DNA from 4 places in the Thauera sedimentorum genome. Region 4 is predicted to be linked to each of the others. Evidence: predicted binding sites of a transcription regulator. Region 4 holds the regulator's gene; each other region holds the start of a gene.

Region 1 (5,099 bases), 230 kb from region 4:
TCAGGTCGGTGCCTTCATACTCTTCTTCCTCGGTCACGCGGATGCCCATGATGGCCTTGAGCACGCCCCAGACCACCAGGCTGCAGCCGAACACCCACACGAAGATGGTTGCCGCGCCGATCAGCTGGCCGCTGAAGCTGACGTCGCCGTTGGTCACCGGGACCAGCAGCAGGCCGAGCAGGCCGCAGGTACCGTGCACCGAGATGGCGCCGACCGGATCGTCGATCTTCAGCTTGTCGAGGAAAGTGATGGACAGCACCACCAGCACGCCGCCGGCGGCACCGAACAGGGTGGCGAGCAGCGGGGTCGGGGTGGAGGGCTCGGCGGTGATCGCCACCAGGCCGGCCAGCGCGCCGTTGAGTAGCATGGTCAAGTCGGCCTTGCCGAACATCAGCTTGGAGACGATCAGCGCGGCGATCGCGCCACCGGCTGCGGCGGTGTTGGTGTTGAGGAACACCATGGCCACCGAGTTGGCGCTGGCGATGTCGCCCAGCTTCAGCACCGAGCCGCCGTTGAAGCCGAACCAGCCCATCCACAGGATGAAGGTGCCCAGGGTGGCCAGCGGCAGGTTGGCGCCGGGGATGGCACGCACCTCGCCGTTGGGGCCGTACTTGCCCTTACGGGCGCCGAGCAGCAGCACACCGGCCAGCGCAGCAGCCGCACCGGCCATATGCACGATGCCGGAGCCGGCGAAGTCGGAGAAGCCCAGGTCGCCCAGGTTGTACATGCCGAACACGTCGTCGCCGTTCCAGGTCCAGCTGCCTTCCATCGGGTAGATGAAGCCGGTCATGACCACCGCGAACAGCAGGAAGGCCCACAGCTTCATGCGCTCGGCCACCGCGCCGGAGACGATGGACATGGCGGTGGCGACGAACACCACCTGGAAGAAGAAGTCCGAGGCGCCGGAATACACCGAATCGCCGCCGAAGTCGCCTTCGCGCTCGGCGAAGGAGGCGAAGGCCTCATCGACCAGCGAGTCGCCGCCGGCGATGCCCGACAGGAAGATGTCGCCGCCGTACATGATGGCGTAGCCGCACACCAGGTACATGATGCAGGACACGGCGAACAGCGCCACGTTCTTGGTGAGGATCTCCACGGTGTTCTTGGAGCGCACCAGACCGGCTTCCAGCATCGCGAAGCCGGCCGCCATCCACATCACCAGCGCGCCGCACACCAGGAAGTAGAAGGTGTCCATGGCGTACTGCAGCTCGAACACGTGGTTCAGCACGTTGGCCTCTTCGGCCAGGGCCGGGCCGGCCAGGCCTGCGCCGGCCAGGGCCAGCAGGGGGGTCAGGATCTTTTTCATGGACTGTGCTCCCTTACAGCGCGTCGGTACCGGTTTCGCCGGTGCGGATGCGGATGGCTTGCTCGAGGTCGAAGACGAAGATCTTTCCGTCGCCTATCTTTCCGGTGGATGCGGCCTTCTCGATGGCTTCGATGGCCTGGTCGAGGATGTCGGCGCGGATGGCGGCTTCGATCTTGACCTTGGGCAGGAAGTCGACGACGTACTCGGCGCCGCGGTAGAGCTCGGTGTGGCCTTTCTGGCGGCCGAAGCCCTTGACCTCGGTGACGGTGATGCCCTGCACGCCGATGGCCGAGAGCGCCTCGCGCACCTCGTCGAGCTTGAAGGGCTTGATGATCGCAGTGATGAATTTCATGAGCTTCTCCTGTTGCCTGCCGCCGGCAGGGTGACGTTCTTGCACATGGGGGTCTCCCGGTTTCGAGTCACGACGAAGGCCCCGTAGCGGATTCCGTGCCAGAAGATCAAAGAAGCAGTAAAACAGAGACTTAGGTGATCCAGCAGATGTTTGCTGCATTGCAGCGAGGCAATTGCCAGCCCAATCGGGTGCAGATGCACCACAACGGTGCGGAACCTGTTACAAGCTGTGAGCGCCGCTCCCGGTGCCGCCGGGCGCGCGTGCTAAACTTCCGCCCCATTCTCCATCTGCCAGCGAATACGGCCATGAGCACTCCCCGCATCCTCGACGAAATCGGCGCCAAGCTCTCCGAGATCGCCGCCGCGAGTCCTGCGCGAGACATCGAGAAGAACGTGCGTGCCCTGCTCGGCAGCGCCTTCGGCAAGCTCGACCTGGTCACCCGCGAGGAATTCGACGTGCAGCGCGAGGTGCTTGCCCAGACCCGTCGCCGCCTGGCCGAGCTGGAAGCGCGGGTCGCGGAACTCGAGGCCGGCCTCGAAGGGCGCGACAAGCAGGGCTGAACCCCGCGCCACGGCGCTTTGCGCGCTGAATGTCATAGTCATTTTTTGATGCCTTTGGGTTAGACTCCCGGACTTCGTCGATACGGAGTCCGGCATGTCGCTAGCCTTGGTACACGCGCGCGCCCTGGACGGCATGAGCGCGCCCGCGGTGACCGTCGAGGCGCATCTGGCCAACGGCCTGCCGGGTTTCTCGCTGGTCGGCCTGCCCGATGCGGAGGTGCGCGAAGCGCGCGAGCGGGTCCGGGCCGCGGTCGCCACCTCGCAGTTCGAGTACCCGCAGCGGCGCATCACCGTCAATCTCGCCCCGGCCGACCTGCCCAAGGAGGGCGGGCGCTTCGACCTGCCGATCGCCCTCGGCATCCTCGCCGCCTCGCGCCAGGTCGATGGCGCGGCGCTCGCACATCACGAGTTCGTCGGCGAGCTGTCGCTCAGCGGCGAGTTGCGCCCGGTGCGCGGCGCGCTGGCCGCCGCCCTGCGGGCAGGCGAAGCCGGACGGGCGCTGGTGGTGCCGGCCGCCAACGCCGCCGAGGCCGCGCTGGCCCGCCACACCACGGTGCTGCCCGCCGCCAGCCTGCTCGAAGTCTGCGCCCATCTCAACGGCCACCAGGCGCTGTCGCCCCATCATGCCGAGCTGCCGCCGCTGGCGCAGGTCGCCGGACCGGATCTTGCCGAGGTCAAGGGGCAGCACGAGGCGCGCCGCGCGCTCGAGGTGGCCGCTGCCGGTCAGCATTCGCTGCTGATGTACGGCCCGCCCGGCACCGGCAAGTCCATGCTCGCCCGCCGCCTGCCCGGTCTGCTGCCGGAGCTCGACGAGCACCAGGCGCTGGCCTGCGCCGCGCTGCAGTCGCTGGACCGCGGCTTCGATCCGGCCACCTGGCGCCAGCGGCCGATGCGCAGCCCTCACCATTCCGCCTCGGTCGCCGCTCTGGTCGGCGGCGGCAGCAACCCGCGTCCCGGCGAGATCTCGCTGGCTCACAACGGCGTGCTCTTCCTCGACGAACTGCCGGAGTTCGACCGCCGCGCGCTGGAAGCGCTGCGCGAGCCGCTGGAGACCGGCATCGTCACCGTCTCGCGCGCCCGCCGGCGGGTGGTGTTTCCGGCGCACTTCCAGCTGGTGGCGACGATGAACCCCTGCCCCTGCGGCTATGCCGGACACCCGGTGCGGCGCTGCACCTGCACGCCGGACCAGGTGGCGCGCTACCGGGCGCGCCTCTCCGGCCCCTTGCTCGACCGCATCGACCTGCGCGTGGAGGTGCCGGTGCTCGACCAGGACGTGCTGATGGCACGCCCGGCCGGCGAGGCGAGCGCCGCGGTGCGCGAGCGCGTGGCCCGCGCCCAGGCGCTGCAGCACAAGCGCCAGGGCGTGCCCAACAGCCTGCTCGACGAGGCCCAGGTCGAAGCGCACTGCCGTCCCGACGATGCGGCCGCGGCCTTGCTGCGCCAGGCCATCGCGCGCCTGCGGCTGTCGGCGCGGGCCTACCACCGCATCCTGCGGGTGGCCCGCACCGTGGCGGACCTGGCCGGCGCGACCCGCATCGACGCCGCCCACATGGCCGAGGCCGTCCAGTATCGCCGGGGCTTCGACGAAGCCTGAAAACGTGTGAGCGAATCTGCTGCGCGGGCCGATGGCGGCGCCGGCACGGTGGACTACGCTTTCAGTGCGGAGCCGGGAAGATGAAGGCGGCAGGCCCGCAGACCGGAGATCGACAAACGGAGGCGCTCATGGAACGGAAACAGGTGGCAGTCATCGTCGGCGCAGGGCCGGGTCTGGGCTGTGCGCTGGCGCAGCGCTTCGGCAAGGCCTCGATGCATGTGGCGATGGCGCGCCGCCATGCCGGCCGCCTCGACGCGCTGGCCGCCGAATGCTCCGGCATCAACCACGCGGCACGGGCCTACGAGTGCGATGCCACCGACGAAGGCGCGGTCGCCAGGCTGTTCGAGCAGGTCGGGCGCGAGCTCGGCGAGCCGGACCTGGTGGTGTACAACGCCGGCAGCATCCTCCATCGCAGCATCCTGGAAACCGAGGCCGCGGAGTTCGAACAGGCCTGGCGCACCGGCTGCCTGGGCGGCTTCCTGGTGGGACGCGCCGCCGCGCGCGCGATGATGCAGCGCATCGGCCGTGGCGGCCCCGGCGGCACCATCCTGTTCACCGGCGCCACCGCCAGCCTGCGCGGCGGCGCGGGTTTCCACGGCTTCGCGGTCGCCAAGTTCGGCCTGCGCGCACTGGCGCAGAGCATGGCGCGCGAGCTGCAGCCCAAGGGCATCCACGTTGCCCATATCGTCATCGACGGCCGCATCCGCCCGCCGGAAGTGGTCGAGCACCCGGGCGAGACGCCGGATGAGAGCATGCTCGATCCGCACGCCATCGCCGAGGTCTATTACCAGCTCCACACGCAGCCGCGCAGCGCCTGGACGCAGGAACTCGACCTGCGGCCGTCGTCCGAGCGGTTCTGAAGCGCGCCTGGGCGTATCATCCCTGCCTTTGGGTGGTGCGTCCGGCCGGACGCCCGTCCGGCTTCCCCCAGGTTCCCCATGCCCGCCGTCTCTCCCTGGCTCGCGGCGCTGCTGGCCGCGCTGGCGGCCATCGGCCCGTTCTCGATCGACACCTACCTGCCCGCCTTTCCGGCGATGAGCGAGGCGCTCGGCGCCACGCCGCTGCAGGTGCAGCAGACCCTGACCGCCTACATGGCGACCTTCGCCTTCATGTCCCTGTGGCATGGGGCGCTTTCCGACCGCTACGGGCGGCGCGGGGTAATCATCGTGTCGATGGGCCTGTTCGCCCTGGCCTCGCTGGTGTGCGCCTTCGCCATGTCCATCGAGTGGCTGTGGACCGGCCGCGCGCTGCAGGGCATGAGCGCGGGCGCGGGCATGGTGGTGGGGC
Region 2 (5,099 bases), on a different contig from region 4:
CGCGCGGGCGAGGGGCGTTCGCTGGCCCGGCGGATTGACGCGACCGGCGCGGCGCGGCATGGTGGGGCATCGCCCACCGGCAAGGCGCTGCACATGAAAACCCTGCTCATCGTCTATCACAGCATGACCGGCGGCACGCTGCAGATGGCGCAGGCCGCGGCGCAGGGTGCCGAGGCCGAGGATGCGGTGACGGTGCGCCTGCTGCATGCCGGCGAGGCAGGGGGAGAGGACGTGCTCGCCGCGGACGGCTACCTCTTCGCCACCCCCGAGAACCTCGCCGCCATCTCGGGACAGCTCAAGGATTTCTTCGACCGCAGCTATTACCCGGTGCTCGACCGCATCAATGGCCGGCCCTACGGCGTGCTGGTGTGTGCCGGCAGTGACGGCAGCAATGCCGCCCGCCAGATCGAACGCATCGCCACCGGCTGGCGGCTGCGGCAGGTGGCGCCGCCGCTGATCGTGTGCACCCGCGCGCAGACGCCGGAAGAGATCCTGCGCCCCAAGCAGATCGGCGCCACCGACCGCGAGCGCTGCGAGGAACTCGGTGCGGCGCTGGCAAGCGGGCTGGCGATGGGCGTGTTCTGACGCGCATAACGCGGAACGGCGCACCGCCGGGGTGCGCCGTCCGTGCAATTTCCTGACGGGGCTGCCTTACCAGTTCGGATCGCGCTCCGGCGTGGAGGTGATGCGGTGGATGGACAGGTCCGCGCCCTGGTATTCCTGTTCCTGGTCCAGCCGCAGCCCGCTGATCGCGCGGATGGTGCCGTACACCACGAAGCCGCCGATCAGCGCCACGGCGATGCCCATCAGCGTCATCAGCAGCTGCGGCATGAAGGCCACGCCGCCCAGGCCGCCGAGCGCGGTGCTGCCGAAGATGCCGGCGGCGATGCCGCCCCAGGCGCCGCACAGGCCGTGCAAGGGCCACACGCCGAGCACGTCGTCGATCTTCCAGCGGTTCTGGGTAAGGGTGAACAGCTGCACGAAGAGCACGCCGGCCACCGCACCGACCACCAGCGCACCGACCGGGTGCATCAGGTCGGAGCCGGCGCATACCGCCACCAGACCGGCGAGCGGGCCGTTATGCACGAAGCCCGGGTCGTTCTTGCCGACCACCAGCGCGGCCAGCGTGCCGCCGACCATGGCCATCAGCGAATTCACCGCCACCAGGCCGGAGATGTTCTCCAGGGTCTGTGCGCTCATCACGTTGAAGCCGAACCAGCCCACGGTGAGGATCCAGGCGCCCAGCGCGAGAAAGGGGATCGAGGAGGGCGGATGCGCGGCGATGGCGCCATTCTTGGAATAGCGCCCGTGGCGCGGTCCGAGCAGCAGCACCGCGGGCAGCGCCAGCCAGCCGCCCATCGCATGCACCACCACCGAGCCGGCGAAGTCGTGGAAGGGCACGCCGTAGGTGGCCTCCAGCCAGGCCTGGATGCCCAGGCCGCCGTTCCAGGCGATGCCCTCGAAGAAGGGGTATACCAGGCCGACGATCAGGAAGGTCGCGGCCAGTTGCGGGTTGAACCTGGCGCGCTCGGCGATGCCGCCCGAGATGATCGCCGGAATGGCCGCGGCAAAGGTGAGCAGGAAGAAGAACTTGGTCAGCTCGTAGCCGTTTTTCGCCATCAGCGATTCCGCGCCCGAGAGGAAACTCACCCCGTAGGCCACGCCGTAACCGATGAAGAAATAGGCGATGGTCGACATGGCGAAATCGCACAGGATCTTCACCAGCGCATTGACCTGGTTTTTCTTGCGCACCGTGCCCACTTCGAGAAAGGCGAAACCCGCATGCATGGCGAGCACCATGATGGCGCCGAGCAGGATGAACAACACGTCGCTACCGGACTTGAACGCTTCCATCACACCTCCTGAGCAAAAGACCGGGTGGAGAAAGCAAGCACCGTTCCAGTGCGCGGATGGGCGTCAAATCAATGGTTTGGCACAAATGCTGGGAGCGGCAACGCACCGTGCAGGTGCAATGCACCGCAACGATGCCCGTACGTGGTGCGCTGCGCCCCGCAATGGTTCGCGGCGCATGCGTTCCAGTCCAGAACCGTGCGCGGGTGGGGTGGGGACGGTGAATCGCGGGCAAGCCCGCTCCTACCGCGCTGTCGGTGGCCGCGGTCGATTGTTCGCCTGTAGGAGCGGCCTTGGCCGCGATGCGGCGGCGGTTTCGCAAAGGCCGCAATCGCAGGCAAGCCCGCTCCTACCCGACCGATGCGCCCTGCAGGTCCGTGCCGAACAGGTAGGACTCCATCGACAGCACGCCATGCACGATGCCGCCGGCCAGCACGGTGACCGGCAGGGGGGGACGGGCCGCTCCCCAGGCCACCAGCAGGGGCAGGAAGTGCTCCGCCGTGGGGTGGGCACGCCGGGCATGCGGCGCGATGTCGAGGGTGGCGGCCAGGCGGTCGCCATCGCCGGCGGTGACCGCGGCGCGCACCCAGTCCTGGAACTCGCGTGCATAGGCGGCCTCCTGCGCCTCGCCCATGCGGAATTCGTAGAGGTTGTGGGTGAGGCTCCCTGAGCCGACGATCAGCACGCCTTCATCGGCCAGCGGTGCGAGCGCGGCTCCGTAGTCCCGCGCCTCCGCCGCGGTGAGCGAGGCGGGCAGGGAGACCTGGAAGACCGGAACCTCGGCCTGCGGATAGAGATGGCGCAGCGGCACCCAGGCGCCGTGGTCCAGCCCGTGCCGTGGGTCGGCCTGTGCCGCCCAGCCCGCTGCCTGCAGCAGGTCGAGGGCCCGTTCGGCCAGTTCCGGGTGGCCGGGGGCGGGGTAACTGAGTTCGTATAAGGCGGGGTCGAATCCGCCGAAGTCGTGAATGGTCTGCGGCTGCGCGGTCGTGGCGACGCGCGGCTGCGCCGTCATCCAGTGGGGCGACACCACCAGCACCGCCTCGGGGCGCGGCAGGCGGGCGGCCGCCGCCGCCAGCTGGGCGCCGGCCAGGCCGGGCTCGAGTGCGTAGGTCGGGGCGCCGTGCGAGACGAACAGGGTGGGCAGGCGGTTCATGGGGCGGGCTCCTTGTGTCCGGTCGTGCCGCTGCGGGCGGTGAGGGACACTATAGGAAGTGAGGTGTCAGAGATAAACTCGTAAAAATCTCATTCACTGTTTCGCTGAGCGATACAAATGAACAAGCTCCTCGAGATGCGCAGCTTCGTCACGGTGGTCGACGCCGGCAGTTTCGTCGGCGCCGCCGAGGCGCTGGGCCTGTCCAAGCCCGCGGTGTCCCGCCATGTCGCCGAACTGGAGGCGCGGCTCGGGGTGCGCCTGCTGCACCGGACCACGCGCAAGCTGTCGCTGACCGCCGAGGGCGAGATCTTCGACGCCCGCTGCCGGGAACTGCTGGCCGGCGTGGATGAAGCCGAGGCCGAGATCACCGCACGTGCGGGTGAGGCGGTGGGCGTGCTGAAGATCAACGCCCCGGTCACCTTCGGTGTCCGCCACCTGGCCCCGCTGTGGGGCGGCTTCATCGCGCGCCATCCGCGGGTGTCGCTGGACGTGAGCCTGTCGGACCGGGTGGTGGACCTGGTGGAAGAGGGCTATGACCTGGCGATACGCATCGCCAGCCTGCCGCCTTCCAGCCTGATCGGCCGCCAGCTCGCGCGTACCCGCGTGATCCTCTGCGCCTCGCCGGCCTATCTGCGCGAGGCCGGCACGCCGGTCCATCCGTCCGAACTGGCGCGGCATCGCGTGCTTGCCTACAGCTACTGGGCCCTGGGCGATGAGTGGCGTTTCGACGGCCCCGAGGGCGAACTGCGGGTGCACACCCGGCCCTGTCTGCGCAGCAACAACGGCGATACCTGCCTGGCCGGCGCGCTCGCCGGGCAGGGGCTGATCCTGCAGCCCAGCTTCCTGGTGCACGAGGCCTTGCGCGACGGCTCCCTGGTGGAGGTGCTGCCGCAGTATCGCGCCATCGAGCTGGGCATCCACGCGCTGTATCCGACGCGCAGGTTCGTCGCGCCCAAGGTCCGCCTGATGATCGACTACCTGGTCGAAGCCTTCCGTCAGCCGCCCTGGCAGGACTGAGCGGGTTCAGCGCACGCCGGCAAGTCTCGGGATCGTCTCGCCGGCGAGCGGGGTGTCCTCGTGCATGCAGGTGCGTGGCCGGTACGGGGAAGCCCTTACGTAGTCCTACGCTAGGGTAGCCCTGCGACTGTGCTCGCGTCGCCGGCGTTCTTAGAATGTCGCCCTCGCAGACAACAATCGAGGAGACCTGCGATGGGTGCCTGCATCGTCAGCTTCCCGGAGTGTGTCCGATGAACATTGCCGAGTTCCTGGCCCGTACTGCGCGTGTTTCCCCCGAGCGCCCGGCCTTGTTCCATGGCGAAACATGCCTGTGCGACTACCGTGAATTCGCCTCCCGCGCGGCGCGCATCGCCGGCGCGCTGACCCGTCGCCACGGCCTGGCCGAAGGCGAGCGGGTGGTGGTGTTCATGGGCAACTGTGCGGAATACCTCGAAGTGCTCTATGGCATCTGGTGGGCCGGGCTGGTGGCGGTACCGGTGAATGCCAAGCTGCATCCGCGCGAAGTGGCGTGGATCGTCGAGGACGCGCAGGCTGCGGCGATCTTCCTGTGCCCCGAGCGCGCGCCGGGCATGCTGGCGCTGCTGCCGGATCTGCCGGGCGTGCGCCAGACCTTCACCGCGGGGTCGTCCGCCTACACCGGTCTGCTCGCCAGCGAGCCGCTGCCGCTGTGCCATCGTGCGCCGGACGACCTCGCCTGGCTGTTCTACACCTCCGGCACCACCGGGCGGCCCAAGGGCGTGATGCTGACGCATCGCAACCTCGCCAACATGGTGGCCTGCTACTTCATGGATGTGGACGAAGTCAGCCCGGACGACGCCATCGTCTACGCCGCGCCGATGTCGCACGGCGCCGGACTGTACAACTTCATGCACGTCATCAAGGGCGCGCGCCACGTGGTGCCGCGCTCGGGCGGCTTCGACGAGGCCGAGCTGGTGGAGCTGGCCGCGTGCGTCGGCCGCCTGTCGATGTTCGCAGCGCCCACCATGGTCAAGCGCCTGGTCGAGCATGTGGCGGCCAGCGGCGCGGACGTCTCCGGCTTCAAGACCATCGTCTATGGCGGCGGGCCGATGTACGTGGC
Region 3 (5,099 bases), on a different contig from region 4:
GCCGCATCTTCGCGCAGCACGGCGTCACCCACCAGGTCCCGGGGAGCAACTGAGCACCTTGTCCCAGGATGGCACACCTGCTCCGTAAGGGAGCAGGTGTGCGCCATCGGCAGCGGACCGGAACGAAGCGTGGGGAGCCGCGACGAAGTCGAGCCTCCCCCCGAGACATCGACCAGGAAGGGCATGCAACGTGGATGAGAGAACACGCTTGCCGGCCATTGCCCGCAAGCAGCACAGCAGGCCGCACCCTCCCGCGAACCCGCCAGACGGGCATCCACCGCGCTACGACCGCGGCGCGATGGCCCTGCACTGGGGGCATGCGGCCCTGGTGCTGGGTCTGCTCGGCTTGGGGCTGTACATGGTCGACCTGCCCAAGGGTGCCGGACGCAGCTCCGCCATCGCCTGGCACAAGTCCTTCGGCATCCTCGCCCTGCTGCTGGTGGCCGCCCGCATCGCCTGGCGCCGTTTGCACCCGCCGCCGGAGGATGCGCGGCTGGATGGCACCCAACGCCGCCTGGCCGACGCCGGCCACCGCCTGCTCTGCCTGCTGCTGGTGCTCACCCCGCTGGCGGGTTACCTGTCGAGCAGTTTCACCAAGTACCCGATGCGCGCCTTCGGCCTGTCCATACCCAAGGCAGGCTGGCCCGACGAGGCCATCAACGCATTCTTCAACGGCGCGCACGCCGTGCTTGCCTGGAGTCTTGCCGCGCTGATCGCCGCGCACATCGCGGCGGTCGTGCTGCACGCCTTGCAGGGCAGGACGGTGCTCCATCGCATGCTCCCGGGACATCGCCCGGACTGAGCGTCCATCGCAGCTGTATCGTTTCGGCACACCTGCTCCATTCCGGAGCAGGTGCGTGATCCCTCGTCTTTTCCGGAACCCCGGCGAGAGGGAGCGCGCATCTTCCGCGCCATCGCGCAGCTGATCATGCTGCGCAGCCCTTCGAACCGGCCTCAGACGAGGCCGGCGGCTTCCAGAGCCGCCCATTCGTCATCGGTGAACAGCCGTGAACTGGCATGGAAGGCCATGCCTTCCGGCCCCTCCAACGAGAAGTTGTCGCCGACGCCGGGGCGCGCATCGATGATCAGCTGGGTGTGCTTGACGTAGTCGTAGTGCGAACCCCCAACATAGACCGGACTGCCGCCGATTTCGCCGAGCAACACGTCGGTCGGCGCCACGGCGAACTCGCCGCGCGCGAAGCAATTGGGCGCACTGCCGTCGCAGCAGCCGCCCGACTGGATGAACAGCACCGGCCCGTGCTTGGCGACCAGCCGCTCGATCAGGGCCAGCGCTGCCGGCGTGGCAAGGACACGTTCGACCATGGGAACTCTCCTGCGCTTTGCGCGGCGCGGAGCCGCGCAAACCAAAAAAAATGGGCGGCCCCATCAGGCCGCCCGTGAAATCTCCCACGAGGAGGGAGAGGGAGAACAACCGTGGCCCGCAGCGGCCGCCGTGGTCCGCTGCGGACTGCCGTCACCGGCTCAGAAGAAGCCGAGCGCGTTCGGGCTGTAGCTGACCAGCAGGTTCTTGGTCTGCTGGTAGTGGTCGAGCATGACCTTGTGCGTCTCGCGGCCGATGCCCGACTCCTTGTAGCCACCGAAGGCGGCGTGCGCCGGGTAGGCGTGATAGCAGTTGGTCCACACCCGGCCGGCCTGGATGGCGCGGCCCATGCGGTAGGCGCGACTGCCGTCGCGGGTCCACACCCCGGCGCCCAGGCCGTACAGGGTGTCGTTGGCAATGGCCAGCGCTTCGGCCTCGTCCTTGAAGGTGGTCACCGCCAGCACCGGGCCGAAGATCTCCTCCTGGAAGATGCGCATCTTGTTGTGACCCTTGAACAGGGTCGGCTCGATGTAGTAGCCCTCGGCCAGTTCACCGGCCATCTTCGCGCGCTCGCCACCGATCAGCACCTGGGCGCCCTCTTCCTTGCCCAGCGCGAGATAGGTCTGGATCTTGTCCATCTGCATCTGCGAGGCCTGCGCGCCCATCATGCTGTCGGTGTCCAGCGGGCTGCCGCGCTTGATCGCCGCGACGCGGGGCAGCGCACGCTCCATGAACTTCTCGTACACCGACTCCTGGATCAGCGCGCGCGACGGGCAGGTGCACACCTCGCCCTGGTTGAAGGCGAACAGCACCAGGCCTTCGATGGCCTTGTCGAAGAACTCGTCGTCGGCGTTGGCGATGTCCTCGAAGAACACGTTGGGCGACTTGCCGCCGAGTTCCAGGGTAGCCGGAATCAGGTTGTTGGCTGCGGCCTGGGCGATCACCCGGCCGGTGGCGGTGGAGCCGGTGAAGGCGATCTTGGCGATGCGCTTGCTGGTCGCCAGCGGCATGCCGGCCTCGCGGCCGTAGCCGTTGACCACGTTGAGCACGCCCGGGGGCAGCAGGTCGGCGATCAGCTCGACCAGCACCAGGATGCTCACCGGGGTGGATTCGGCCGGCTTGAGCACCACGCAGTTGCCCGCACCCAGCGCCGGCGCCAGCTTCCACGCGGCCATCAGGATGGGGAAGTTCCACGGGATGATCTGGCCGACTACGCCCAGCGGCTCATGGAAGTGATAGGCGATGGTGTTGTGGTCGATCTCCGACAGGCTGCCTTCCTGCGAGCGCAGGCAACCGGCGAAGTAGCGGAAGTGGTCCACCGACAGCGGGATGTCGGCGTTCAGGGTTTCGCGGATCGCCTTGCCGTTATCCACGGTCTCGGCGTAGGCCAGCATCTCCAGGTTCTGTTCGATGCGGTCGGCGATCTTGAGCAGGATGTTGGCACGCTCGGCGGCGGGCGTCTTGGCCCAGCCGTCGGCGGCGGCGTGCGCGGCGTCCAGCGCCAGCTCGACGTCTTCCTCGGTCGAGCGCGCGGCCTGGGTGTACGGCTTGCCGGTGATCGGAGTGACTACGTCGAAATACTGACCTTTCACCGGCGCGACGAACTTGCCGTTGATGAAGTTGTCGTAGCGGGTCTTGTATTGAACCTTGGCGCCTGCAGTGCCGGGCAATTCGTACAGCATGAGATCTCCTCCTGTTCCGGTTTATCATGACGTCAAACGCGTCGCAGCCTCTTCTGCATATGCCGTGCCAGCACCGCCAGCGGCTTCGCCCCATGAAGCACCAATCCTTCCTCATCAATGATTTGCGCACCCATGGCGGCCACTGCCGCTCGGCCGGCCGGCCTCGCACGGGAACCGGGGTGTCACGTTTTTGCACACCTGCCCCGACGGCCGCTGCTCCGTATCACGACAAGGGCCCGGCAGGCGCAGCGCAAGGGGGCCGCAACACCGCGCCGGGCGGGCGTTTGCAGCCCGCAACGGAACCGGCGGGCGGGGATCTCCTCGGCATGATTCATGCATCGGTTTCGTCATGAACCCCGCACTACCCCGTGACCCCCCCGGGCGCGAGCTGCTCGCCTCCTGGGAACGCAGCAAGGCGTACGGCCTCACCGCCGACCAGCCCCTGCCCGACGCCACCCTGGCGCGCGTGGCGCTGGATGAACGACTGGAGGCGAACGCCCGCCTGCTGACCTTTTCCCGTCCGGTTCTGGAGAACCTCTACCGCCAGATCGGCAGCCCGGCCTCGACCGTGCTGCTCGCGGACCAGGAAGGCATGATCCTGTCCGCAGTGGGCGACACCGCCTTCCTCGACCGTGCCGCGCGCGTGGCGCTCGGCCCCGGCGCATGCTGGAGCGAGGCCGAGAAGGGCACCAACGCCATCGGCACCGCGCTGCAAGCGGGCCGCACGGTGGCCGTGCTCGGCGAGGAGCACTTCCTGCGGCGCAACCACTTCCTGAACTGCGTGGCCACCCCCATCCTCGCCCCGGGCGGTGGCGTGCTGGGCATCCTCGACGTGTCCACCGACGCGCGCGCCGACATCTCGCATGCGGACGCCCTGCTGCGCACCACCGCCGAACTCATCGAGCACCAGCTGATCCAGAGCCTGGACGACGGCTTCATGATCCTGCGTTTCCATCACCGCGCGGAGCTGCTCGGCAGCCCGCTAGAGGCGCTGATGGTGTTCGACGAGGACGGCTGCCTGATCGCCAGCAACCGCGCCGCGCGCAGCCTGCTGGCACTGGACCCCGCCCATCCGGTGGCCTTCAGTGACGACTGCTTCGCCACGCCGTGGCCGGGGCTGGTGGGCTGGGCGGCGCTGCAGCAGAACACCCCGTTTCCGCTGCGCAGCCTGCGCGGCCACACCTATGTTTCGCGCGCCACCCTGGCCCAGCGCCGCCCGCGCATGGCGAGCCGCCCCATCGTCAAGGACAGCGCGCGACTGTCGCAGCTCGACGCGATGCGCCTGGGCGACGCCCGGCTGGCAGCTGTGCTCGACCATGTCGCAGGCACCGCCCGCGAGCGCACGCCGCTGCTCATCGAAGGCGAAACCGGGAGCGGCAAGACCCATCTCGCGCGCGCCGTTCACCACGATCACGACGGCGCCGATGTGCCGCTGGTCACCCTCGACTGCCCCACGCTGGCCACCGGCGAGGCAGGCAGGCGGGAGGCGACGGCCGCCATCGCCCAGGCCGCGGGCGGCACCTTGCTGCTGAAGGAGATCGGCGCCCTGCCCGTCGCCCTGCAGGCCATGCTGGTCCGGCGTAGCGCCGACACCGACGGCGCGCGCCTGGTGGCCACCACCACCACGCCGGTGCACGATCTGGAGGCGCGGCAAGCGTTCGCCCGCGCCGACTTCGACGCCCACCGCGGCAGCACGGTCACGATCCCGCCACTGCGCGCGCGCAGCGACTTCGACGCGCTGGTGCGCCTGTTCGTGCGCGAATCCAGCACCGAGCGCAACATCTACGTCTGCCCCGACGCCCTCGCCCGCCTGCGCCAGCACGCCTGGCCGGGCAACCTGCGCGAGCTGCGCAACCAGTTGCGCCTGATCCTCGCGCTGATGGGCGACGAGGCCAACCAGCTGTGCCCCGAGGACATCCCCCCCGAGCTGTTCGACGAGGACGCACCGGGCAAGGGCTGACCTCGCCCGGCGCCGCGCCCTGCCGGTCGTGCCGCACAGGGCGTCGGCGCGAAAACGCCCTCGGCAGAGGGCGCGGGGCGGAAAGTCCGGGGCTTCCGGAGAACGCTCAGAACCGCCCGCCCGCCTTGCCGAACTC
Region 4 (5,099 bases):
AGGCCTTGCGGCAGGCTTCGATGCGGGCCAGCTCGGCGGCCTCGGCGGTACTGCCCGCGGGAATGAACAGCACCGCGAGCGGTGCCTCGCCGGGCTCGACTTCGCCTTCGGCGTCCCAGCCCATGCGCAGGACGCGGAAGCCGAAGTAGTTGAGCTGACGCTGCAGGCCGTCGGCCACGTCCTCGCGGTCCGCCGCGGCCACGATCCATACGCTGCGCGGCCGGTGCCATTCGAGGTCGCGCGCCGGCGCCTTCTCCTCGGCCCGGCGCACCGGGACGCTGGGCTGCGAGGTGGCGATCGAGCCGAACAGCGCGTCGATCTGGCGCTGCAGCGCCACCATCTCCTGCGGGCGCATCGGATGGGAGCCCGCGTCGCCGATGCGGGCGAGAACGGCGTTTTCCAGCCCTTCACACAGCCGGCTCAGGCCGGGCAGGCGCAGGCGGGCGAAGTGTTCGGCGAGGCTGTTGACCGCCACGGCGAACTCGATGAACTGCTCGAGCTGGCCGTCGGCAACGTACTGCTCCCAACGGGTGCGCAGGGCGTACAGGCGGTCGTCGAACGGGTGGGGCGGCAGGGCGGTCATCGCGCGACTGTGTTTGCGGCAATCGGCAATTATGTGGCATGACGGCCGCGTACACAATCGTGCAGCGCAGCGAAGCAGCCTGGCCGGCCATCGGGCCGTCCGGGAGCGAGCCGCTCAGTCGGGCAGATCGCATGCCAGGGCGCGGCTTTGCCGGTCGATGAACTCCTGGGTGGAGTCGATGCCGCGCAACTGCAGGATGGTGGAACGCACCGCGGCCTCGAGCAGCACCGCGAGGTTGCGCCCGGCGGCCACCGGCAGGATGACCCGCGGCACCTGCACGCCCAGCACGTCCTGCACCTCCTGGTGCAGGGGCAGGCGCGAAGGGTCGTCCTGGCCGGGCTGGCGGCGTTCCAGGTGGCAGACCAGGCGCAGGCGCATCTTCCGCCGGCAGGCGGTCTCGCCGAAGATGGTGCGGATGTTGAGGATGCCCAGCCCGCGCACCTCGATGAAGTCCTGCAGCAGTTCGGGGCAGCGCCCTTCCAGCACGGTGGGAGCGATGTGCGAGAACTCGACGATGTCGTCGGCCACCAGGCCGTGGCCGCGCGAGATCAGCTCCAGCGCAAGCTCAGACTTGCCGGCCCCCGAGTTGCCGGTGATGAACACGCCCAGGCCGAGCACGTCCATGAACACGCCGTGCAGGGAGACCTTCTCCGCCAGCTGGCGCGACAGGTACTGGCGGAGCTGGTCGACCACGCCGGCCGAGGGCTGCGGCGTGGTGAACAGCGCCACGCCGATGTTCTCGCACAGCCCGTGGAGCAGGCCGGGAATCTCGCAGCCGTCGGCCACCACGATCGCGGGCGGGCGGGCGGCGAGGATCTCGTTGAGGTGATGGGCGATCTTCTCGCGCGACTGGCGGCGCGCCCAGGCGAGCTCCGCGGCCCCCAGGATCTGCAGGCGCTGCGGGTGGATGAGGTTGAGGTGGCCGACCAGGTCGGCGGGCCAGATGCGCTCTTCGGAAACGGCGATCGCGGTGTCCAGCGCGCCGCAGACGTGGGTCAGCGCGAGGCGTTGGCGCAGCGACTCATACAGCCGCGCGACGCTCGTCTGTCGCATGGGGTCCCCAGCTGGCGAACAGGGCATGGATGGTGGCCGGGTCGGGTGCGTTCTGCAGTTCCTCGCGGAAGGCGCGGTCGCTGAACATCTGGGCCAGTTCGGAGAGCAGTTGCAGATGGGTCTCGTTGGCTTGCTCCGGGACCAGCAGGATGAACAGCAGGTTCACCGGGCGGCCGTCGGGGGCGTCGAACTGTACCGGGGTGGCGAGCCGGAAGAAGGCGCCGGCCGCTTCCTGCAGGCCCTTGATGCGGCCGTGAGGAATGGCGATGCCCTGCCCCAGCCCGGTCGAACCGAGGCGTTCGCGGGAGAACAGACTGTCGAACACCACGCTGCGCGCGATGCCCTGATGGTTCTCGAACAGCAGCCCGGCTTGCTCGAACACGCGCTTCTTGCTGCTCGCGTCGAGGTCGATGACCACGTTGGACAGGGGGAGGAGTTGGGCGATCAGGCTCATTGGGTCAAGCCCCGCGCGGCACAGGACCGCAGGGTGCCGCGCGGGCGGGGGCGGTCGGGTGTCGGTTGGCGACGCGGTTCGGAAAACGCGCGAATTATACCCACACCCTAGGCCGAAAGAAGTAGTGAAGGGATCACAGCTCGCTGTTCTGGTGCTTCAGCGCTTCGTGATTGTGCTCCTGGACCTTCTGCTTGTGCTTCTGGACCTGGCGGTCGAGCTTGTCGGTCATCGCGTCGATCGCGGCATACATGTCGCCATCGTGGGCTTCGACGAAGATGTCCTTGCCGCGCGTGTGCAGGGTGACTTCCGCCTTCTGGTCGAGCTTTTCCACCGACAGGATCACTCCGACGCTGGTGACGTTGTCGAAGTGGCGAATGACGCGGTCCAGCTTCGAGCTCACGTAGTCGCGGATGGCCGGGGTGACTTCGACATGATGCCCGGTGATGGTGAGATTCATGATGACTCCTCTTTTTCAGATCAGATCGTCTTGCGCATACTGACCGGCGGGATATTGAGCGATTCGCGGTATTTGGCGATGGTGCGCCGCGCGACGACGATACCCTGCTGGCCCAACAGATCGGCAATCTTGGCGTCGGACAGGGGCTTCTTTCTGTCTTCGGCATCCACCAGCTGGCGAATCAGCGCGCGAATCGCAGTGGAGGATGCCGCCCCACCGGTATCGGTGGCGACGTGACTGCCGAAAAAATACTTGAGCTCGAACACCCCCCTGGGCGTGGCCATGAATTTCTGGGTGGTGACCCGCGACACGGTGGATTCGTGCAGTTCCAACTGGTCCGCGATCTCGCGCAGCGTGAGCGGGCGCATCGCCACCTCCCCATGATCGAAGAACTGTCGCTGCTGGTCAACGATGGCCTGGGAGACGCGCAGGATGGTGTCGAAGCGCTGCTGCACGTTCTTGATCAGCCAGCGCGCCTCCTGCAGCTGCCCGGTCAGGCCGCCGCCGTTGCCGCGGTTCTGCTGCAGGATCTGCGCGTACAGCGCGTTGATGCGCAGCTTGGGCATGGCCTCGGGGTTGAGGCTCACGGTCCAGTGGCCGCGCAGCTTGCGCACCACCACGTCGGGGATCACGTAGCGGGTTTCCTGCGCGGCGTAGCGCGAGCCCGGGTGCGGGTCCAGACTGCAGATCAGCGCATGGGCCGCGCGCAGCGCGTCGTCGTCGCAGGACAGCAGGCGCTTGAGCTTGACGAAATTGCGCTCGGCGAGCAGTTCCAGGTGGTGGTCGACGATGCGCAGCGCCAGGTCGCGCGTGGTGTCCGCGGGCGTGGCGCGCAGCTGCAGGCTCAGGCATTCCTGCGGGGTGCGCGCGCCGATGCCGGCAGGCTCCAGGTTCTGCACATGGCGCAGCGCGATGCTCAGGTCGTCCAGATCGAGGTCGAGCTCCTCCGGCAGCAGCGGCAGCAGTTCTTCCAGCGACTGGTGCAGATAGCCGTCGTCGTCGAGCGCCTCGATGATGAAGCGCACCAGGGCGCGGTCGCGGTCGGTCAGCGGGGAGAGCGCGACCTGCTGGTCGAGGTGGTCGCGCAGCGAGGTTTCGGCGGCCTGGAACTCCTGGAAATCGACGTCGTCGTCATCGTCGCGGCGGGTGCTGCCGCTGCCCGCGGCGCTCAGCCATTCACCGGCCTCGTCATAGCTCGCGGCATCGTGCTCGGGCGCCTCCTCGCGCCCGCCTTCGCCGCCCTCGGCCGCAGCCGGCGCTTCGGCGGTGCTGCTGGCCGGCGCGCTGCCGATCGGCTGCGCGGCGCCGAACTCGCTGCCGTCGCCGTCCTCGCGCTCGAGCATGGGGTTCTCCAGCAGGAAGCGCTCGATCTCCTGGTTCAGCTCGATGGTGGACAGCTGCAGCAGCTTGATCGACTGCTGCAGTTGCGGGGTGAGCGTGAGGTGCTGCGAGAGCTTGAGCTGGAGGGTCGGTTTCATGCTGGTGTCGCTGGCGCTCAGAGGCGGAAGTGTTCGCCGAGATAGACCTGGCGCACGCGCTCGTCGCGCACGATCTGGTCGGGCTGGCCGCTGGCGAGCACCCGGCCTTCGCTGATGATGTAGGCGCGGTCGCAGATGCCCAGCGTCTCGCGCACGTTGTGATCGGTGATCAGCACGCCGATGCCGCGCTGCTTGAGGAAGCGGATGATCTTCTGGATGTCGAGCACCGCAATCGGGTCCACGCCGGCGAAGGGCTCGTCGAGCAGGATCAGCCGCGGGTCGGTGGCCAGTGCGCGGGCGATCTCGCAGCGCCGGCGTTCGCCGCCGGAAAGCGACACCGCCATGCTGTCGCGCAGGTGGGCAATGTTCAGTTCGTCGAGCAGGGTTTCCAGGCGCTGGTCGATGGCGTCGCGGTCGAGCTTCTGCAGTTCCAGCACCGCGCGGATGTTCTCCTCCACGGTGAGCTTGCGGAACACGCTCATCTCCTGCGGCAGGTAGGACAAGCCGCGGCGCGCTCGCTCGTGGATCGGCAGGTGGGTCAGGCGGGCGTCGTCGAGGGTGATCTCGCCGCCATCGGCGCGTACCAGGCCGACGATCATGTAGAAACAGGTGGTCTTGCCCGCGCCGTTGGGCCCCAGCAGGCCGACGACCTCGCCGCCGTCGACCGTGAAGCCGACGTCGTGCACGACGGTGCGTGCCTTGTAGCGTTTCTGCAGTCCTTCAACCTTCAGCAGACTCATCCGGGGTCTCTTTCAACAGCTTGCGGATTACCGCGGCGGCAAAGCCGCGACCTTGCAGGAAGCGCGCCTGGCGCGCCCATTCGCGCGCATCGGCCGGCGCCTGGCCGAACTTCGCCCGCCACACGCGACGCGCGCGGTCGAGCTCCTCGTCCCCAGCCTCGCCCTCCAGCGCCGCCTCGATCAACTCGGCGGCCACGCCGCGGCTGGCCAGATCGTGGCGCAGCCGCGCGGCGCCGAAACGCCCTGCCTTGCTGCGCACCCAGGCCGCGGCGAAGCGTGCATCGGAGAGCAGTTCCAGCTCCGTCAGGCGGTCGAGCACCGCGTCGATCTCCGG

Evidence for each region. Region 4 encodes sigma-54, which starts transcription at its own class of promoters, with help from an activator protein. Its sites were predicted from a motif close to TGGCACGCTTNCTGCTNA; they were not measured.
Region 1: a site for sigma-54 is predicted at 1,742-1,759, ahead of glnK (P-II family nitrogen regulator). Genes of this name have one in related genera too.
Region 2: a site for sigma-54 is predicted at 1,885-1,902, ahead of IAI53_RS04905 (ammonium transporter). Genes of this name have one in related genera too.
Region 3: a site for sigma-54 is predicted at 3,056-3,073, ahead of exaC (acetaldehyde dehydrogenase ExaC). Genes of this name have one in related genera too.

The regions. Positions count from the first base shown of each region.
Region 1 is NZ_JACTAH010000002.1:576,869-581,967, reverse strand. Features, by position in the region: gene IAI53_RS12530 (ammonium transporter) at 1-1,306, opposite strand, end outside; gene glnK (P-II family nitrogen regulator) at 1,320-1,658, opposite strand; gene IAI53_RS12520 (accessory factor UbiK family protein) at 1,964-2,218, shown strand; gene IAI53_RS12515 (YifB family Mg chelatase-like AAA ATPase) at 2,313-3,812, shown strand; gene IAI53_RS12510 (SDR family NAD(P)-dependent oxidoreductase) at 3,941-4,672, shown strand; gene IAI53_RS12505 (multidrug effflux MFS transporter) at 4,751-5,099, shown strand, end outside.
Region 2 is NZ_JACTAH010000001.1:1,081,287-1,086,385, forward strand. Features, by position in the region: gene IAI53_RS04900 (flavodoxin family protein) at 94-585, shown strand; gene IAI53_RS04905 (ammonium transporter) at 652-1,854, opposite strand; gene IAI53_RS04910 (DODA-type extradiol aromatic ring-opening family dioxygenase) at 2,201-3,004, opposite strand; gene IAI53_RS04915 (LysR family transcriptional regulator) at 3,122-4,021, shown strand; gene IAI53_RS04920 (class I adenylate-forming enzyme family protein) at 4,252-5,099, shown strand, end outside.
Region 3 is NZ_JACTAH010000001.1:1,560,747-1,565,845, forward strand. Features, by position in the region: gene IAI53_RS07030 (substrate-binding periplasmic protein) at 1-53, shown strand, start outside; gene IAI53_RS07035 (cytochrome b) at 218-802, shown strand; gene IAI53_RS07040 (DUF779 domain-containing protein) at 955-1,323, opposite strand; gene exaC (acetaldehyde dehydrogenase ExaC) at 1,483-3,003, opposite strand; gene IAI53_RS07050 (sigma-54-dependent Fis family transcriptional regulator) at 3,353-4,963, shown strand; gene IAI53_RS07055 (TonB-dependent receptor) at 5,070-5,099, opposite strand, start outside.
Region 4 is NZ_JACTAH010000002.1:808,455-813,553, forward strand. Features, by position in the region: gene IAI53_RS13515 (diguanylate cyclase) at 1-583, opposite strand, end outside; gene hprK (HPr(Ser) kinase/phosphatase) at 698-1,636, opposite strand; gene ptsN (PTS IIA-like nitrogen regulatory protein PtsN) at 1,605-2,090, opposite strand; gene hpf (ribosome hibernation-promoting factor, HPF/YfiA family) at 2,224-2,547, opposite strand; gene IAI53_RS13535 (RNA polymerase factor sigma-54) at 2,568-4,025, opposite strand; gene lptB (LPS export ABC transporter ATP-binding protein) at 4,043-4,765, opposite strand; gene recX (recombination regulator RecX) at 4,746-5,099, opposite strand, start outside.